3 regions of the Rhizobium sp. PP-CC-3G-465 genome follow, and region 3 is predicted to be linked to each of the others. Evidence: riboswitches for the same ligand, from Rfam matches in the RefSeq annotation. Region 3 holds a riboswitch; each other region holds the start of a gene.
The links. A riboswitch is a leader RNA that binds a small molecule or an ion and turns the genes downstream of it on or off. The one in region 3 is predicted to bind thiamine pyrophosphate.

Region 1 (5,817 bases), on a different contig from region 3:
TGTCGGTGATCAGCGCCAGGGGCACGAGACCCGCGGCAAAGATCAGAAGACCCGCGAGTATGGTCGCCTGGCCGGGAGACCGCAGGCAGCCGAACAGGAAGATGAGCAGGAAGACGGCGGCGACGAGGGTTCCCATGACAGCCTTTCGCAAGGTTCGGACCGTTCAGCATTGAACCCTCGCAGCGGGAGAAAGGCAAGGCTGCGCGGGTTCCGACACGGGATCGGGAACGGAAATGACAGAGCGTGCGGGGACCCTCATTCAAACCATCCCTAGAGGCAGATGCCGAAGCCCCCCTCATCCCCAAGGCATCCGCCCGAAGCCGTCTCACGCCTCCCCTTCCCTCCCCGCGTCCTCTCCCACGGGCATGTAGAGATCGCCGCCATTCCTGTACTTCGCGGCCATCGCCTCCAGACCTTCCTTCTGCGCTTCCGCGCGGATGTCATGAGAAATCCGCATGGAACAGAATTTCGGGCCGCACATGGAGCAGAAATGCGCGACCTTGTGGGCGTCCTTCGGCAGGGTCTCGTCGTGGAAGGCGCGGGCGGTGTCGGGGTCGAGCGAGAGGTTGAACTGGTCTTCCCAGCGGAACTCGAAGCGCGCGCGGGAGAGCGCATCGTCGCGCAGGCGCGCGGCCGGATGGCCCTTGGCGAGATCGGCGGCGTGGGCGGCGATCTTGTAGGTGATGACGCCGGTCTTCACGTCGTTGCGGTCCGGCAGGCCCAGATGCTCCTTTGGCGTGACGTAGCAGAGCATGGCCGTGCCGAACCAGCCGATCATCGCTGCTCCGATGCCGGAGGTGATATGATCGTAGCCGGGCGCGATATCGGTGGTGAGCGGTCCGAGCGTATAGAACGGCGCCTCGCCGCAGACGGCGAGCTGCTTGTCCATATTGGCCTTGATCTTATGCATCGGCACATGGCCGGGCCCTTCGATCATCACCTGGCAATCGCGGCCCCAAGCGATCTTCGTCAGTTCGCCAAGCGTTTCCAGCTCGGCAAACTGCGCGGCGTCGTTGGCGTCCGCAATCGAGCCCGGCCGCAAACCGTCGCCGAGCGAGAAGGAGACGTCATAGGCGCGTGCAATCTCGCAGATCTCCTCGAAATGCTCGTAGAGAAAGTTCTCCCGGTGGTGATGCAGGCACCACTTCGCCATGATGGAGCCGCCGCGCGAGACGATGCCGGTCACCCGGCTCACGGTCAGCGGGATATAGGAAAGCCGCACGCCGGCATGGATGGTGAAATAGTCCACCCCCTGCTCCGCCTGTTCGATCAGCGTGTCGCGATAGACCTCCCAGGTGAGAGCCTCGGCAATGCCGTTGACCTTCTCCAGCGCCTGATAGAGCGGTACGGTGCCGATGGGCACCGGGGCGTTTCGGAGGATCCAATCGCGGATATTGTGGATGTTGCGGCCGGTGGAGAGGTCCATCACCGTATCGGCACCCCAGCGGATGGCCCAGACCATCTTGTCCACCTCTTCCGCCATGGAGGAGGTTACGGCGGAATTGCCGATATTCGCATTGATCTTCACGAGAAAGTTCCGGCCGATGATCATCGGCTCAAGCTCGGGGTGGTTGATGTTGGCGGGAATGATCGCCCGGCCCTCCGCCACTTCGCGGCGGACGAATTCCGGTGTGACGAAATCCGGCACCTCGGCGCCAAAACCCTCCCCGTCCCGCGCAAGAGCTTGGCACTGCCTCTGCCGCCCGAGGTTCTCGCGGATCGCGACGAACTCCATTTCCGCGGTGATGATGCCCGCGCGGGCGTAGGCCAGCTGCGTCAAGGCGCGGGATCCCGCAGCCTTCAGCGGCGTGGCCCGGACGGGAAATTCGGGCGTCAGGCGGTCGCCCGCAACGAAGCCATTGTCGGCCGAGGTTACCGCCCGCCCCTCATAAGCCGTGGTGTCGGCACGCGCGCTGAGCCACGCTTCCCGAATGCGCGGCAGGCCGCGATCGATGGAGACGGCATGGGCCGGATCGGTATAGGGGCCGGAGGGATCATAGACCGTGACCGGCGGTTCGCCGGCCGTGGGGTGAAGCGCGATCTCGCGCATCGGCACACGGATGCCGGGGTGAAGCAGCCCAGGCTTGAACACCTTGGTTGAGGCCGGCAGTGGGCCGGTGGTGACGCTCGGCACAGATTTGGAAGTGGCAACAGTCATGGCAAGGCTCTCCGAGGTTGGAGACCCAGTCCCAGTGTTGGAATGATGAGAAGACGCATGCCGGCTACCAGGCGGAGATCCACCCAAGAGCCTGCAAGCATCGCACCGTCCCTCCGCCAGTATGAGCTGGATCAGGTTCAACGGGTCACTGCGCGCGATAGCAGTATCTCAGCCCCTTGCCGGGACCCCCCTGGTGAATATGCGGAAGGTTGCATGGAGCCGTGGCCGCGGTCAAGCCGGCTTTTAGCCGCGCCTTTTCGGCAGCACGGAGGATGAGAGAGGTCCGTTCGATCACAGCTATGAATCGATCACGCCGGATCGATTCATAAGTCTCGTTGGACGTCGCCTCCCCAGAGCGAGACTCTGCGCGCATGAAAACCCCGTCCTATCGCCTGCATCTGGAACGCTGCGACCCATCGCGCAACATGGCGCGTTTCTACGCGCTCTCGCTGGAGCCCTCGCTCTTCGGCGAGATTGTGCTCGTTCGTCGCTGGGGCCGGATCGGATCTGCGGGGCGATCTCGTGTCGAGTTCTTCGCGGACGAGCGGGCGGCGACGGCGGCCATGATGGCGCTTCTCCGGCAGAAGCGGGCGCGGGGGTACATGGTGGGGCAGTGGGGTTTGCGTCCGGTGGCGCGGGCGAGTTGACAGCTGTCAACTTTGGCCTAACACGCGACTCACCCCAATTCAAAAGTTGACAGCTGTCAACTCGCGTTTCCCAGCGGCGGGAGGCGGGGATAAAACGGCGGAATCAGCCTTCCGTTTCAATGTCGCCTACCCCTCTTTCTCCCCGCATTCACCCTTTCGTCTATTCTCAGCGCGCCACCACGACGGAATGGCCGCGAAGAGGCACTGTGGACAGGAAGAATGATTCGGATTTCACGTTTCAAATATCGCTTGACGCGACTCAGCAACAGCCCTCAACCTCTAACGGTTGGAGGCAGATACATGCGCCTCCGGCGTAACAGGCCGCCACCTCTGTATATGTGATGGCGCGACGTATACACTGACGCATGAGAATCGCCGCCGCGCGGGCGAGAACATGGCAGACATCGACCATCCCCCGGACGCAGCCCGTCCGCAAGCCGGCGGCACGCCGGCCAGACATTGAGGAAAGAAACGACATGGCCCCAACGGCCCACACGACACGCACCGGCCCGAAAGATGCGGCGCCGACACCATCGGCGGATCTGACGATTGCGGCGGATGCGAGCGCGCTGTCGGAACAGCTGAAGGCGATGCGCGAGCGTTTGTTTCCGCCGACCGCGACGAAGACGTTGCGGTCGTTCTCCTCCGGCGAGGCCGCCAAGCTGATCGGCGTCTCCGATGGCTATCTGCGCCAGCTGTCTCTGGCCGGCGAGGGGCCGCAGCCGGAAACCGGCGCGGGCGGTCGTCGCTTCTATTCGCTGTCCGATATCAACGCGCTGCGCCTGCACCTGTCGGAACAGGCGCTCGCCAAAGGCAATACCGCCAAGGCGCGGGGCTACCTGCCGCGGCGGGATGCGGAGGCCGGCGAACGGATGCAGGTCATCTCCGTCACCAATTTCAAGGGCGGCTCCGGCAAGACGACATCCGCCGTGCATCTGGCGCAATATCTGGCGCTGACCGGCCACCGGGTGCTCGCCATCGATCTCGATCCGCAGGCCTCGCTGTCGGCGCTCTTCGGCTACCAGCCGGAACTGGACCTGACCGGCAACGACACGCTCTATGGTGCCATCCGCTACGATGCCGAGCAGCGGCCTTTGTCCGACGTCATCCGCCAGACCTATTTCCCCGGCCTCGATCTCGTGCCCGGCAATATCGAGCTGCAGGAATTCGAGCATGTAACGCCGCAGGCGCTGGCCGACCGGCAGTCCGGCCGGGAAGGGGCAACGGGGGGCGGTCCCCTGTTCTTCGCCCGGATCCAGGCGGTGCTGGAAACGGTGGAGACCGACTACGACGTGGTCGTGATCGACTGCCCGCCGCAGCTCGGCTATCTCACGCTGTCGGCGCTCTGCGCCTCGACCTCCGTCATCGTCACCGTGCATCCGCAGATGCTGGACATCGCCTCGATGAACCAGTTCCTGTTCATGACGGCCGATCTGCTGTCCGTCGTGCGGGACGCCGGGGGCACGCTGAATTTCGATTTCCTCCGCTACCTCGTCACCCGCTTCGAGCCGAATGACGGGCCGCAAGCGCAGATCGTCGGCTTCATGCGCTCGCTTTTCGGCGAGCGCGTGCTGACGGCACCCATGGTGAAATCGACCGCCGTGTCGGATGCGGGTCTGACCAAGCAGACGCTCTACGAGGTCGGCCGAGAGAACTTTACCCGCGCGACCTACGACCGCGCGGTGGAATCGATGAATGCCGTCAACAGCGAGATCGAAACGCTGGTGCACGCGGTGTGGAACCGCTGACGGGGTCAGGGACGGGAATGGGCAAGCGGCCGCAGGGCGCTTCGCTGTTGCAGACGAGTTGAGCGAGCGGCTTTCGGGCCGGGAACGCGGAAAGGGATCGGATGATGGCGGGGAACCGCAAGAGCGAACTGAAGGCGCTGTTTGGGGGCGGGCTGAGCCCGGCCGACGTCGTGCGTGCGGCGGAAGCGCAAAAGCCTGGTCCGAGCGAAGGCCCGGCGCCTGAACAGAAATCGGCCGAGAACCCTACAAACCCGGGGACACCGGGGACACCGGGGGAGGGTGTGCCGCTCACACCCCACACGCGCAGCGCATCCGGCGCGGTCAAGGTCATGGGCCTCTCGCTGAACGCGATCACCCGCGAGGCGGAGGAAGCCCGCGCGCTGCGGCAAGCTTTGTCGGAAGGCGAGCACGTCGTCGGCATCGACCCCGCACGGATCGAGGCCTCGTTCGTCGAGGATCGGCTCGTGATCGACGGGCCGGCGGACGAAGATTTCGAAGCGCTGGTGGAAAGCGTGCGCGAGGCGGGTCAGCAGGTGCCGGTGCTTCTGCGCCCGCACCCGGAGAAGCACGGCGTCTACCAGACGGCCTATGGTCACCGCCGTATCCGCGCTGCCGCCCGCCTCGGTCGTCCGGTTAAGGCGATCATTCGCGCGCTGACCGACGACGAACTGGTTCTGGCGCAAGGCAAGGAAAATGCCGAGCGCCGCAACCTCTCCTTCATCGAGCGCGCGCTCTTTGCCCGCAACCTCACGGAACGCGGTTTCGACCGCAAGACCATCGGCGATGCGCTGGCCGTGCAGAAGAGCGAGCTTTCGCGGCTGATGCAGGTGGCCGAGGGCGTGCCCGACCGGTTCATCCGCTTCATCGGTCCGGCACCGAAGGTCGGGCGGGAGCGCTGGATGAAGCTCGGCGAGATCCTCTCGAAAGACGCCCGGCAGGTACAGGCCCTCGACGTCGTCTATTCCGACCGGTTCAAGGCGGCCGACAGCGACCGGCGCTTCCAGATCCTGTTTTCCCATCTCGACGCCCTGGGCAAGCCGATGAAGACCAAGCGCAGGGCAGGGCAGGCTGAGAGCGGAGATGTGAGATCGCTGACGGATGCCCGTGGCCGGGTCTTTGCCCGACTGAAGGTGGAGAACGGCGCGACGCGGATCGAATTTGCCGAGGGCACGCCGCCGGCCTTTATCGATGCCGCTGCGGCTCTTCTGGCCGAGGCGCATGAAACCTTCGAGCGCGAGGCGGACGGCGAAAGCTGAGCCCAACG
Region 2 (5,817 bases), on a different contig from region 3:
CGGCACCGGAGGTCGAAGCAGCGCCGGTCTGGCGGGCCTTCTCCGCCTTCTCGGCGCGCTTGCGCTCGTCGGCCACGCCCTTGCGCTGCACCATCATGTCGGAATAGCCACCGGCATATTCGATCCAGCGCCCATCCGGGGCTTCCGGATCGGCCGGTGCGATGGTGGAGGTCACCGTGCGGTCGAGGAAGTCGCGGTCGTGGCTGACGAGGATGACGGTGCCGGCAAACCCTGCGACGATCTCCTGCAAGAGGTCGAGCGTCTCGATGTCGAGGTCGTTGGTCGGCTCGTCGAGGATCAGAAGGTTCGTCGGGCGCGACAGGATGCGCGCCAGCATCAACCGAGCCCGCTCGCCACCGGAAAGGTTCTTGATCGGCGTGCGCGCCTGCTCCGGCTGGAACAGAAACTCCTTCATGTAGCCGGTCACATGCCGCTGCTCGCCATTGACGAGCAGGGTCTCGCCGCGGCCGTCGGTCAGGTAGTTGGCCAGCGTATCCTCAAGGTTCAGATCCTCGCGCTTCTGGTCGAGCGTGGCGATCTCGAGATTGGTGCCGAGCTTCACCTTGCCCTCGTCGGGCTTCATCTGACCGGTCAGCATCTTCAATAGCGTGGTCTTGCCGGCGCCGTTCGGGCCGACGAGACCGATGCAGTCGCCCCGGTGCACCCGGATGGAAAAGGGTGCAACGATGATGCGCTCGCCATAGGCCTTGGTGATCTTCTCCGCCTCGATCACCAGCTTGCCGGATTCCTGCGCATCGGACACGTTGGCCTGTACCGAACCCTGCGGCCCCTTGTGGCCGCGATAGTTGGAGCGCAGATCCTGCAGCGCGCCGAGGCGGCGCATGTTGCGCTTGCGCCGGGCGGTCACGCCATAGCGCAGCCAGTGCTCTTCCCGCTCGATCTGCTTGCCGAGCTTGTGCTGTTCCAGCTCTTCCTGCTCCAGCACCTGGTCCCGCCACGCTTCGAACTGGCCAAAGCCCCGGTCGAGCCGTCGCGATGTGCCGCGATCGAGCCAGACGGTCGCGGTCGAGACCTTCTCCAGAAAGCGACGGTCGTGCGAGATGAGGATGAGGGCGCTGCGCGTCTTCTGCAGCTCGCCTTCCAGCCATTCTATGGTCGGAAGATCGAGATGGTTGGTTGGCTCGTCGAGCATCAGGATGTCGGGCTCGGGCGCCAGTACCCGGGCAAGGGCCGCGCGCCGCGCCTCGCCGCCGGAGAGATCGTTCGGGTTCTCCTCGCCGCTCAAGCCCAGATGCGACAGGAGATAGGTCACACGATAGGGATCGTCGCCCGGCCCGAGGCCCGCCTCGGCATAGGCCTGCACGGTGGTGTAGGCCCCGAAATCCGGCGCCTGCTCCAGGTAGCGCACGGTCGATGACGGATGCCGAAACACCTCGCCCGACTGCGGCTCGATCAGCCCGGCGGCGATCTTCAGCAGCGTCGATTTGCCGGAGCCGTTGCGGCCGACGAGGCAGATCCGGTCGCCCGGCTCCACCTGCAGCGCCGCACCGTTCAAAAGCGGCGTGCCACCGAAGGTCAGCACGATATCGTCGAGTTTCAGAATGGGCGGCGCCATGGTCAGGCTCCTGTCATGTCGAGGGGGCGGGCGAGAAGCATCGCGCGGCCCGTGCCAAGCGTCAGCTGCACGGGTCCTTCCGCCACGTTGGAAAGGGTGCGCGACGACCCGAAGGGCACCGCGAAACGGGCGAGCGAATAGCGCGCACCCGCAATGGAGAGATCGCTCAGCGCATCGAAACCGAGCACGGAAAAGAGGCAGCCTTTCGGCAGGTCGATCTGCGTGACGCCGGGAAGCAGCGGCACCGCCTCTTCCTCGCCCGAGGTCAGGAGCACGTCGAGCCCGGTCTCGGCAAGGTGCAGGCCGTGCAGCAGGTGCTGAAAGGCATGGTCGCTGCGCTCGCCGCCGAGCGCCCCAGCGAGAATGAGCCGCGTTGCGCCGCGCATCCGCGCCGCAGCGACCGCAATCTCGCCATCGGTCTCGTTCTTGGCCGGCGGATAGGGCTCGCGCCGCACGTTTGGCCAGGCCGCGATCAGTGCATCCGGTGTCGAGTCGAAATCGCCGACCCAGAGCTCCGGCGTCAGCCCGATGGCGCTCGCATGCCGCATGCCGCCATCGGCCGCGATGACGCGCGTGCCGGCCAGCTGCGACGCCAGCCGGTCGGTCATCGTCAGCGGCCCGCCGAGCAGGATGGTGAATGCGGTTGCGGTCATCGCGCTGCCATAGCGCGAAGCCGTCCCGGAGGCAAAGGTCAAAGGACGCAAAAGCCCTAAAGATGCGGGAGGGCACGGGCGTTGGCACGCCGCGCATCCTGCAACCTTGGATCTTGCCAACAGGCGGGACCGCGTCTAGATCTTTGCGTGCTCTAACGGGGTGCCTTTCTAACGCGACGATCCTTCGTCGCGGGAAGATGGGCTGAGAGGCTGAAAAGCCAACCCGCGGAACCTGATCCGGCTAGCACCGGCGGAGGGATTAGACGGCTCGCAAGCGCTACTCCCCTTGAAACACGTATTTTTAAAGGAGGCGCGCATGCGCGGCACATGGCTTTTCACCACCACGACCACTCTGCTTTTCACCGCCGGCATGATGTTCACCGGGGTACAAGCCGCCGAGAAGAAGGTGCTGACCGTCTACACCTATGAGAGCTTCACCAGCGAATGGGGCCCCGGCCCGAAGGTCGCCGAAAGCTTCGAGAAGACCTGCGACTGCACGCTGACCTATGTCAGCGTCGCCGATGGCGTGGAGTTGCTTACGCGGCTGAAGCTCGAAGGCCCGGCCTCCAAGGCGGATGTCGTCGTCGGCCTCGACACAAACCTCGTCACTGAGGCCAAGGCCACCGGCTTCTTTGCCCCGCATGGCCTCGACACCTCGGCGCTGAAGGTTCCCGGCGGCTTTTCGGACGATAGCTTCGTACCCTATGATTACGGCCATTTCGCCTTCGTCTACGACACGCAGACGCTGAAGACCCCGCCGAAAAGCCTCAAGGAACTGGTCGAGGGCGGGGGTAAGGAAAAGATCGTTATCGAGGATCCCCGCACATCGACGCCGGGCCTCGGCCTGCTTCTGTGGGTAAAGTCGGTCTATGGCGACCAGTCCAGCGAAGCCTGGAGCAAGCTGAAGGATCGCATCCTCACCGTCACGCCCGGCTGGTCGGAAGCCTATGGCCTCTTTACCAAGGGCGAAGCGCCCATGGTTCTGTCCTACACGACCTCGCCCGCCTATCACATGGTCGCCGAAAGCAGCGATCGCTATCAGGCGGCAGAATTTGCCGAGGGGCACTATATCCAGATCGAGGTGGCCGGCATGACGAAGGCTGCACGCGACCCCGATCTCGCCAAGGCCTTCCTCGCCTTCCTCAACGGCCCGGAAGCGCAGACGATCCTGCCCACGACCAACTGGATGATGCCGGTGGCGACCACCAGCGAACCGCTGCCGGAGGCTTTCGGAAAGCTGGTCCAGCCAAAGACGACCTTCCTGATGAACCCCGAGGAGGTCGCCAAGAACCGCAAGGCCTGGATCGACGAATGGCTGGCCGCCATGAGCCGGAACTGATCGTCCCATGCCCGCCGGTCGCGATCGCCGCCTGACGCGGACACTCGGCGTAGCGGGCATCGTCGGCATCGCGCTGTTCGTCGGCGCCGCCATCCTCGCTCTCGCGCTGGCCGCGACCGGCGAGGCGGCGGGCACGAGGGATACCAGCGGTGTCTTCGACGCCCCTGTCTTTGACGCCTATGTCTGGCGCGTCGCCCGCTTCACTTTGATCCAGGCGGGCCTCTCCACGCTCCTGTCGGTCGCCTTTGCCATCCCCGTGGCCTTGGCGCTCGCCCGGCGCCGAAGCTTTATCGGCCGGATCTGGATCATCAGGCTGATGGCGCTGCCGCTCGGCCTGCCCGCGCTGGTCGCAGCCCTCGGCATCGTCGGCATCTGGGGGCGGCAGGGCGTCGTCAACGATCTGTTCGCCCTGCTCGATCTTGACCGTCCTGTCGCGATCTACGGTCTCGCCGGCATTCTCGTCGCGCATGTCTTCTTCAACATGCCGCTCGCCGTCAGACTGCTGCTGTCGGGGCTCGACCGCATTCCCGGCGAATACTGGCTTGTCTCCGCCAATCTCGGAATATCCAGTTTTTCGCTCTTCCGCTTCATCGAGTGGCCGGTCATCCGCGGCCTGCTGTCGGGCATTGCCGGCCTTATCTTCATGCTGTGCGCCACCAGTTTCACGCTGGTGCTGACGCTCGGCGGCGGCCCGGCGGCGAGCACGCTGGAAGTCGCGATCTATCAGGCCCTGCGGTTCGACTTCGATCCCCCACGTGCCATCGCGCTCTCGGCGCTGCAGATCATGGTGACGGCCGTGCTCCTTCTGGCCCTTCGCTGGCTGACCCCGCCCGCAACCGAGGGCTTCACGACCGGCCGGCCGGTGCGCCGCTTCGATGGCCGGTCTCGCACCGCCATCCTCGCCGATATCCTTGTCATCGCGCTCGCCGCCCTCTTCGTCGCAACGCCGCTCGCCTCCGTCCTCGTCTCGGGCCTTGCCTCCGACCTCGCCAAATTGGCATTGGACGCCCAGGTCCACCGGGCGCTCGCGACCAGCCTCGGCATCGCCGCGGCGTCGGCGGCTCTTTCGGTTGCGCTGGCCACCGCCATGCTGACCACGCGCCAGATCCTGCTGTCGCCACGCCGGCCGGGCCGTTTCGCGCATGTCTTTTCCGGCAGCGTCGCCGCCGGTACGTCGCTGGTCCTCCTCGTCCCGCCGGTCGTCATCGGGGCGGGATGGTTTCTGCTGCTTCGCCCGCTCGGCGATGTCGCCCGCTTCGCGCCGGTCGTCATCACCCTTATCAACACGCTGATGGCACTGCCCTTCGTCACCCGCGTGCTGGCACCGGCCATCGCAACACACGCCGCCCGCACCGGACGCCTGACGACGAGCCTCGGCATTTCCGGCTGGTCCCGCATCGTGCTCGTCGACGGGCCGGGCCTGCGCCGCCCCTTGTTGATGGCCCTGTCCTTCGCCGCCGCCCTGTCGCTGGGCGATCTCGGCGCGGTCGCATTGTTCGGATCGCAGGACATGGTCACCCTGCCCTACCTGCTCTACAGCCGCGTGGGCAGCTACCGTACCACGGATGCCGCCGGCCTCGCTCTGCTTCTCGGCATCGTCTGCGTCGCCCTCACCATCCTCGGAACCGCACGCGAAAGCCTGAGGGAGCGCACATCATGACTACGACAGACCCGACGATCGCCGTCCGTCTTGAAAACGTCGCGGTCCGCTTCCCCGGTCATCCCGCCCCGCGAACGCTCCTCTTCGATGCCGCGATCGAAAGCGGCAGGATCACCGCGATCACCGGCGCTTCCGGCTCCGGCAAATCCACCCTGCTCAACCTCGTCGCCGGTTTCGAGACACCGGACGCAGGCCGCGTCAGCATTCTGGGCGAGGACGCGACCCCGATCCCGCCGGCGCTCCGTCCGGTCTCGGTCATCTTCCAAGAGCACAATCTCTTCGCCCATCTCAACGTCGCAACCAATGTCGGCCTCGGCATCAGCCCCGCCCTGAAGCTTGACGGGGAGGATCGGGAGCGGATCGAGCGGGCGCTGCGGGATGTCGGGCTTGCGGGCTTTGCTCGGCGCCTGCCGCCGACGCTGTCGGGCGGCGAACGGCAGCGGGTGGCGCTTGCCCGCGCTCTCGTGCGGCATCGCCCGATCCTTCTGCTCGACGAGCCCTTTGCCGCGCTGGACCCCGGACTGCGACAGGAAATGGGGGATCTGCTGGCGGCATTGCAGGAGAAGGAAGCCAGCACGATCCTTCTCGT
Region 3 (5,817 bases):
TGCATCGACGATCGCGTTCAGGCGGTCATCGACCTTACTCGTGTTCGGGATGGTCATGTCGGATCCTTGCGTGATGAAGAATGTCGGTGTCGCCGACCGTTGCCAGCGCATCGAGAAAGGCGGCAGCGAACGTGCCGGGCCCGCGCGCATGGGGCGCCGCCCGTTCCGCCGCGATCCCGGTGACGGTCAGGGCAGCGGCGGCTGCGGCAAGCGAATCCGGCTCGACGGCCATAAACGCGGCGATGACGCCGCCCGAGAGGCAGCCGGTGCCGGTCACCTGCGCCATGAAGGGATGCCCGTTGCCGATCTCGACGGAGGCATCTCCGAGTTGCAGCAGATCGACCGGGCCGGTGACGATCCGCAAGATTCCGGGCGTCTCACCGATCAGAACCATCTCGGCACGATTGCCGCGCACGACGGTCGGCTGCAGCGCGATCAGTTCCCGCGCAAAGGCGAGCCGTGACGGCGAATAATCGCAATGGACGGGATCGACGATCCACGGCTTGCCCTGTCCCCGCGCGACCGCGACGCCAAGCCGGATCGCCTCGCGGCGCTCCGCATCGAGCGTGCCGAGATTGACGGTCAGCGCATCCGCGCGGCCGACGAAGCTCTCCACCTCTTCGAGCGATGCGGTCATCGAGGGAATGCCGCCGATGACCGTGATGCCGTCGGCGGTGAACTTCTGCACCACGCTGTTCATGAGGCAATGCACGCGCGGCCGCGCCTGCCGTACCCGCGCCAGCATGCCTGCCACGGCCTGTGGCGTGATCTCACTCATTTCAGCTCCACCGCGATATCGGCAACGTCAGGCGCCTTCGCGATCAGCCCCTCCTCCTGCATAAAGGCGCCGAACCGCGCGTAGCGGCCGGTATCGAGCGCGAAGGGACGCTTGGCAAAGCGCGGCAGCGTGTCGAAGAAGGCGGTGCGGTTCAGTTCGTCGTCGAGGTTCGGATAGGCCTTGGCAAACAGCGCCCAGGCCTCTTGCGGGTGATTGGTGAGGAAGATCGAGGCCTCCTCGACGGCCGACAGGAAGCGCGGCAGGCGGGCATCGTTCACAAGGTCGCGATGGGTGACGAAGACAAGCTCGTCATAGACCGGGATACCATGCTCCTCCAGAAAGAAGGCGCGGCCGGGATGTCCCTCGAGCTTCATCTGCGTCAGTTCGAAATTGCGATAGCCGCCGATCGTTGCATCCACCGCACCCGAAATCAGCGAGGGCGACAGCGAGAAATTGACGTTGATGAGCTCGACATCGCCTTTCGAAAGTCCTTCGGACGCCAGCATCCGCTGCAGCAGCACATCCTCGAAACCGGAAACGGAATAACCGACCTTCCGGCCCTTCAAATCCTTCAAGCTCTTGATCGGCCCATCGGCAAGCACCGTCACCGTGTTCAGCGGCGTCTCCACCAGCGTGCCGAAGCGCACGAGCGGCAGGCCGGCTTCATGGTCGCGATAGAGATTGGGCTGGTAGTGGATGCCGATATCCGCCTGCTTGGCGGCCACGAGCCGCGGCACGACGGAAGGGTCGGCCGGCGGCACGAGTGTGACATCGAGCCCTGCTTTGGCGAAAAGGCCCTTTTCCTGCGCGATCACCATGGGTGCATGGTCGGGGTTGACGAACCATTCGAGCAGCACGGTCAGCTTGTCGGCGGCCTGCGCGGATGTGGTGGCGAAAAGGCTGGACAGGCCAAGCATCGTCGCGATGAAAAGACGGATCATGAAGATCTCCAGGATGAGATGGTTTGAAAAGTTCGACGTTCGGGATGAAGGCGCCCGCCGTCCCGCGCCCAGGGCGCGAGGCGGGCGGTGAGGAGATCGACCAGCAGGCGCAGGAGCAACGTCATGACGGCGAGCACGACCATGGCGGCAAAGACGGTGGCCGTCTGCATGCGGGCATTGGCCTGCACCATGACGAAGCCGAGACCGGCAGACGCACCGACCCACTCGCCGACGACAGCCCCGAGCGGCGCCAGAGGTGCGGCGACGCGCAGGCCGGAAACGAGGCTCGGAAGCGCCAGAGGCGCACGCACCGACACCAGCGCCTGCCAGTGCGAGGCCTGCGTCAAGGATACCGCGTCCACGATGTCCCGCTCCGTCCGGTTCAGCCCATCTGCAAAGGCGGAGGCGACGGGAAAGAAGATGATCAGCACGGTCATGGCAACCTTCGACGCCATGCCGAATCCGAGCCAGACGACGAGGATCGGCGCCAGCACGAAGACCGGCAGCGCCTGCAGGATGAGAATCGTCGGCCACACGAACGGCCCGATGCGCGGGCTCGCCGCCAGCACGAACGCCGTCCCCGCACCGAGCACCGCCCCGGCCACGAGCCCGATCAGGATTTCCGACAGCGTGACGAGGCTTTGCCCCAGCAGGAAATCCCACTGGTCCCGGAACACTTTGGCGACCGCCAGCGGTGACGGCAGCAGATAGGCCGGCGGCGAAAACACGACCGTCCCGGCCTGCCACAGCAGGACCAGCACGCCGAGCCCGAGCGCCGCATGAAAGGCGCGCATGGCTAGACGCAGCGAACGCGCGGCGGGAATAGCGGGCGGACGAGGAACGGCATGAGCGATCTCCAACATTGACGACGGAGATCCAGGCGAGCGGAGAAGAGAGAAAGGGCCGTGGGCGGACACCTGTTTCCGTTCCTACGCCGGTATGACCCGGATCAGGTTCAAGGGTCCAGGCTCAACGCCCATCTCAGCACCGTTCGGTGCCCCCCTCGGAAGTGGGCGGAAAATCCACGCTTTTGACCTTCGTGTCAATCCATCCGCCGGTTTTTCGCAAAGCTCGCGTTACCGACGTCAATGCGACCCTTTCGGTGGCAGGCTTTTGCCTCACGTCTTGCGAAAGCGCAAAGTTACCAAACGGAAACAGCGGCTTGCGAGGCTCTTGCACACGGCACGGCCCCCGCGATAGAGACGACGGGAACAGCTTGGGGCGCAGTGCATACGGCCCGAAACATTAAGGACGATCGACATGACGACGACGCAGACCCGTCTGGAGAAGGCCGTTGCCGTGATCGAGGAGGCGATGGAGATGGCGCTCGGCTTCTTCGAGGCCCGCGCCACCATCGCCACGGGAAGAAAAGGCTTTCAGGATTTCGTGACCGAGGCCGATACGAGTGTCGAGCGACTGGTGCGCGCGCGTCTGGCGGAAGCCTTTCCGGGCGAGGCCGTGGTCGGCGAGGAGATGGGCGGCTCGGGCGGCGATGCCTACTGGATCATCGACCCGATCGACGGGACGGCCAACTTCCTGCGCGGCTCGCCGCTCTGGGGCATCTCGCTCGGCCACGTCACCCACGGCCGGCCCGATCTCGGCGTCGTCGCCATGCCGGTGTTCCGCGAGATCTATGCCGCAGCCGACGGCACCGGCCTGCTGCGCAACGGCAAGCCCTTCACCCGCACCGTGCCGTTCGAGGATGTCAGGGTCATGTCGCTGGGCGATGCCTCGCCGAACGAGGCCGACGAGGTTGCCGCCCTCACGGTCGGCCTGCGCCATGCCGGCTGGGTCGTGCAGTCGATCCGCTCCACCTCGATCGGCCTGCTCTTTGCCGCACGCGGTACCTATGATGGCCATCTGCAGATGTATACGACCATGTGGGACATCGCCGGCGGCGCCGTCATTGCCCGCGAGGCGGGGCTGGAGGTGCGCATCGGCACGCGATCCGGCACCGACATTCCCTGGATCGCGGCCGGCACGACGGCGCTGATCGCCGACACCGAACCGCTCTGGCCGCACATCGCCGTCAATCTCGAACGCCCGGATATCGTGGCCGCCGAGTAAAGCCGCTCAGCTTGGGCGCGGCCAGCGGCGGATCCCGCCCGTCAGGGTCTCGAACAGCTTCGAGAGTTTCAGCACCGTGAGGTCCGCAAAGCGCGGGCCGACGATCTGCAGGCCGATCGGCATGCCGGAGGTGGAAAAGCCGGCATTGATCGAGGCTGCCGGCTGCTCCGACATGTTCCACGGCACGGTGAAGGCGATGTGCTCGAACGGCCGTTCCGGATCGTTGGTGGGCGAAGCCCAATCGGCCGGGTAGGACACGACCGGGTTGGTGGGCGAGAGGACAGCATCCACGGTCGAAAACAGCTGTGCCGCAGCCTTGCGCATCTCCATCGTCTGCCCGAAGCCCGCAACAGCCTGCACGCCGGTAACGTCGGCGCCCTTTTCCGCCCAGGCATGGATATAGGGCAGGATCATCGCCCGGCGCTCGGCGGCCAAATTCCGGATATCGCCCCAGAACTTCGCCCGCCAGAAATGATCGAGCCCGTCCAGCATCGCCCGCGTCATCAACGGCCCGACCTCGACGATCTCGGCCCCCGCCGCTTCGAACTGTCGGGCGCCTGCGACAACCGCTGCCTTCACCTCCGGCTCGGCTTCCAGCCCGCAGCCGGCATCGAGCATCAGGCCGATGCGCATGCCCTTGACGTCGATGTCGAGATCCATCCAGTCGATCGCGTTTGGCGGCAGGCTCGTGGCATCCCGCTCGTCCGGCCGCGACAGCGTGGCCATGGCGAAGGCCGCATCCTCGACCGTCCGCGTCATCGGCCCCGCGCAACGCCCGACATAATAGGGATCGATCGGGATGCGGCCATTGCTCGGCTTGAAGCCGAACAGCCCCGTCCAGCCGGCCGGCAGGCGAACGGAGCCGCCGATATCCGTGCCGATATGCAGCGGCCCATAGCCGGCGGCACCGGCTGCGGCCGCACCGGCGCTCGATCCGCCGGGATTCATGGCCGTATTCCACGGGTTGCGGCTCAAAGGGTGAAAGCTCGACAGACCGGAGGAGAGCATGCCGTAGTCAGGACAGGTGGTCTTGGCGAAGATGACCGCACCGTCCTCCCGCATCCGCGCAGCGACGGGAGAATCCGCCTCCGCCGGCGTCAAGACCGTCGCGGCCGTGCCGAGCGGCACGGGCGTGCCCTTCGTTGCGATCAATTCCTTCAGCGTCACGGGGATACCGTCGAGAGGCCCGAGCGGCTCGGCCTTCAGCCAGCGCACGGTGGAGGCCGCCGCCTGCACGCGCGCGTCGTCTGGATCATAGGCATAAAGCGCCGCCACGGACGGCTCGAAGGCCGCGATGCGCGCCTCGACCGCCAGCCAATACTCGGAAGGCGACAAAGAGCGATCCGCGAAACGGGCGCGCAGCTGCGGGATGGTGGTGTCGAGAAGGTCGGTCATATCGTCTCCATCATCCCGGTGTGTTCGTTTCCAGCAGCATCTCGGCGCGGTGGCAGGCGGTCTGCCGTTCGCGCATCTCCGGCCCGCCCTCAAGCTCGCGCAACTCCGGCCGCTCGGCCGTACACCGCGCCACGGCCAGCGGACAGCGGTTGCGGAAGCTGCAGCCGACGCCGACATCGATCGCCTCCGCCACACGGGCGGGCGGGCGGTCCGGTCGGCCGAAGCGGGTCACATCCGGCTCGGCATCGGCGAGCAGCCTCGTATAGGGATGCAACGGGCGTGCGAAGACGGCCTGTGCCGGGCCGCTCTCCACCAGCCGCCCGCGATACATCACGCCCACCCGGTCGGCCACGGCATCGACGACGGCGAGATTGTGGGTGATGAACAGGAACGTCACCCCGCGCCGGTCGCGCAGGTCCATCAGCAGGTTCAGCACCTGCGCCTGCACCGAAAGGTCGAGTGCGGACACCGCCTCGTCGGCCACGACCAGCTTCGGCTCCGTGATCAGCGCCCGTGCAATGGCGATGCGCTGGCGCTGACCACCCGAAAACGCATGCGGGTAGCGCTCCGCATGGTCGGGCGCGAGGCCCACGGCCTCCAGCATCGCCGCCACCCTGTCGCGGCGCTCGGCCCTGC

Region 1: it holds a riboswitch for thiamine pyrophosphate, as region 3 does, so the genes downstream of both, thiC (phosphomethylpyrimidine synthase ThiC) here and C8J33_RS00190 (ABC transporter permease) in region 3, are expected to answer to the same signal.
Region 2: it holds a riboswitch for thiamine pyrophosphate, as region 3 does, so the genes downstream of both, thiB (thiamine ABC transporter substrate binding subunit) here and C8J33_RS00190 (ABC transporter permease) in region 3, are expected to answer to the same signal.

The regions. Positions count from the first base shown of each region.
Region 1 covers NZ_SLYH01000002.1:255,188-261,004, reverse strand. The annotation lists gene C8J33_RS13575 (hypothetical protein) at 1-136, opposite strand, end outside; gene thiC (phosphomethylpyrimidine synthase ThiC) at 326-2,158, opposite strand; TPP riboswitch at 2,249-2,360, opposite strand; gene C8J33_RS13565 (WGR domain-containing protein) at 2,530-2,805, shown strand; gene repA (plasmid partitioning protein RepA) at 3,282-4,553, shown strand; gene repB (plasmid partitioning protein RepB) at 4,655-5,809, shown strand.
Region 2 covers NZ_SLYH01000003.1:125,617-131,433, forward strand. The annotation lists gene C8J33_RS14830 (ABC-F family ATP-binding cassette domain-containing protein) at 1-1,576, opposite strand, end outside; gene C8J33_RS14835 (thiamine diphosphokinase) at 1,579-2,229, opposite strand; TPP riboswitch at 2,376-2,505, shown strand; gene thiB (thiamine ABC transporter substrate binding subunit) at 2,600-3,568, shown strand; gene thiP (thiamine/thiamine pyrophosphate ABC transporter permease ThiP) at 3,576-5,228, shown strand; gene thiQ (thiamine ABC transporter ATP-binding protein) at 5,225-5,817, shown strand, end outside.
Region 3 covers NZ_SLYH01000001.1:37,742-43,558, reverse strand. The annotation lists gene thiE (thiamine phosphate synthase) at 1-57, opposite strand, end outside; gene C8J33_RS00200 (hydroxyethylthiazole kinase) at 35-778, opposite strand; gene C8J33_RS00195 (ABC transporter substrate-binding protein) at 775-1,719, opposite strand; gene C8J33_RS00190 (ABC transporter permease) at 1,716-2,513, opposite strand; TPP riboswitch at 2,629-2,733, opposite strand; gene C8J33_RS00185 (inositol monophosphatase family protein) at 2,980-3,786, shown strand; gene C8J33_RS00180 (amidase) at 3,793-5,181, opposite strand; gene C8J33_RS00175 (ABC transporter ATP-binding protein) at 5,192-5,817, opposite strand, start outside.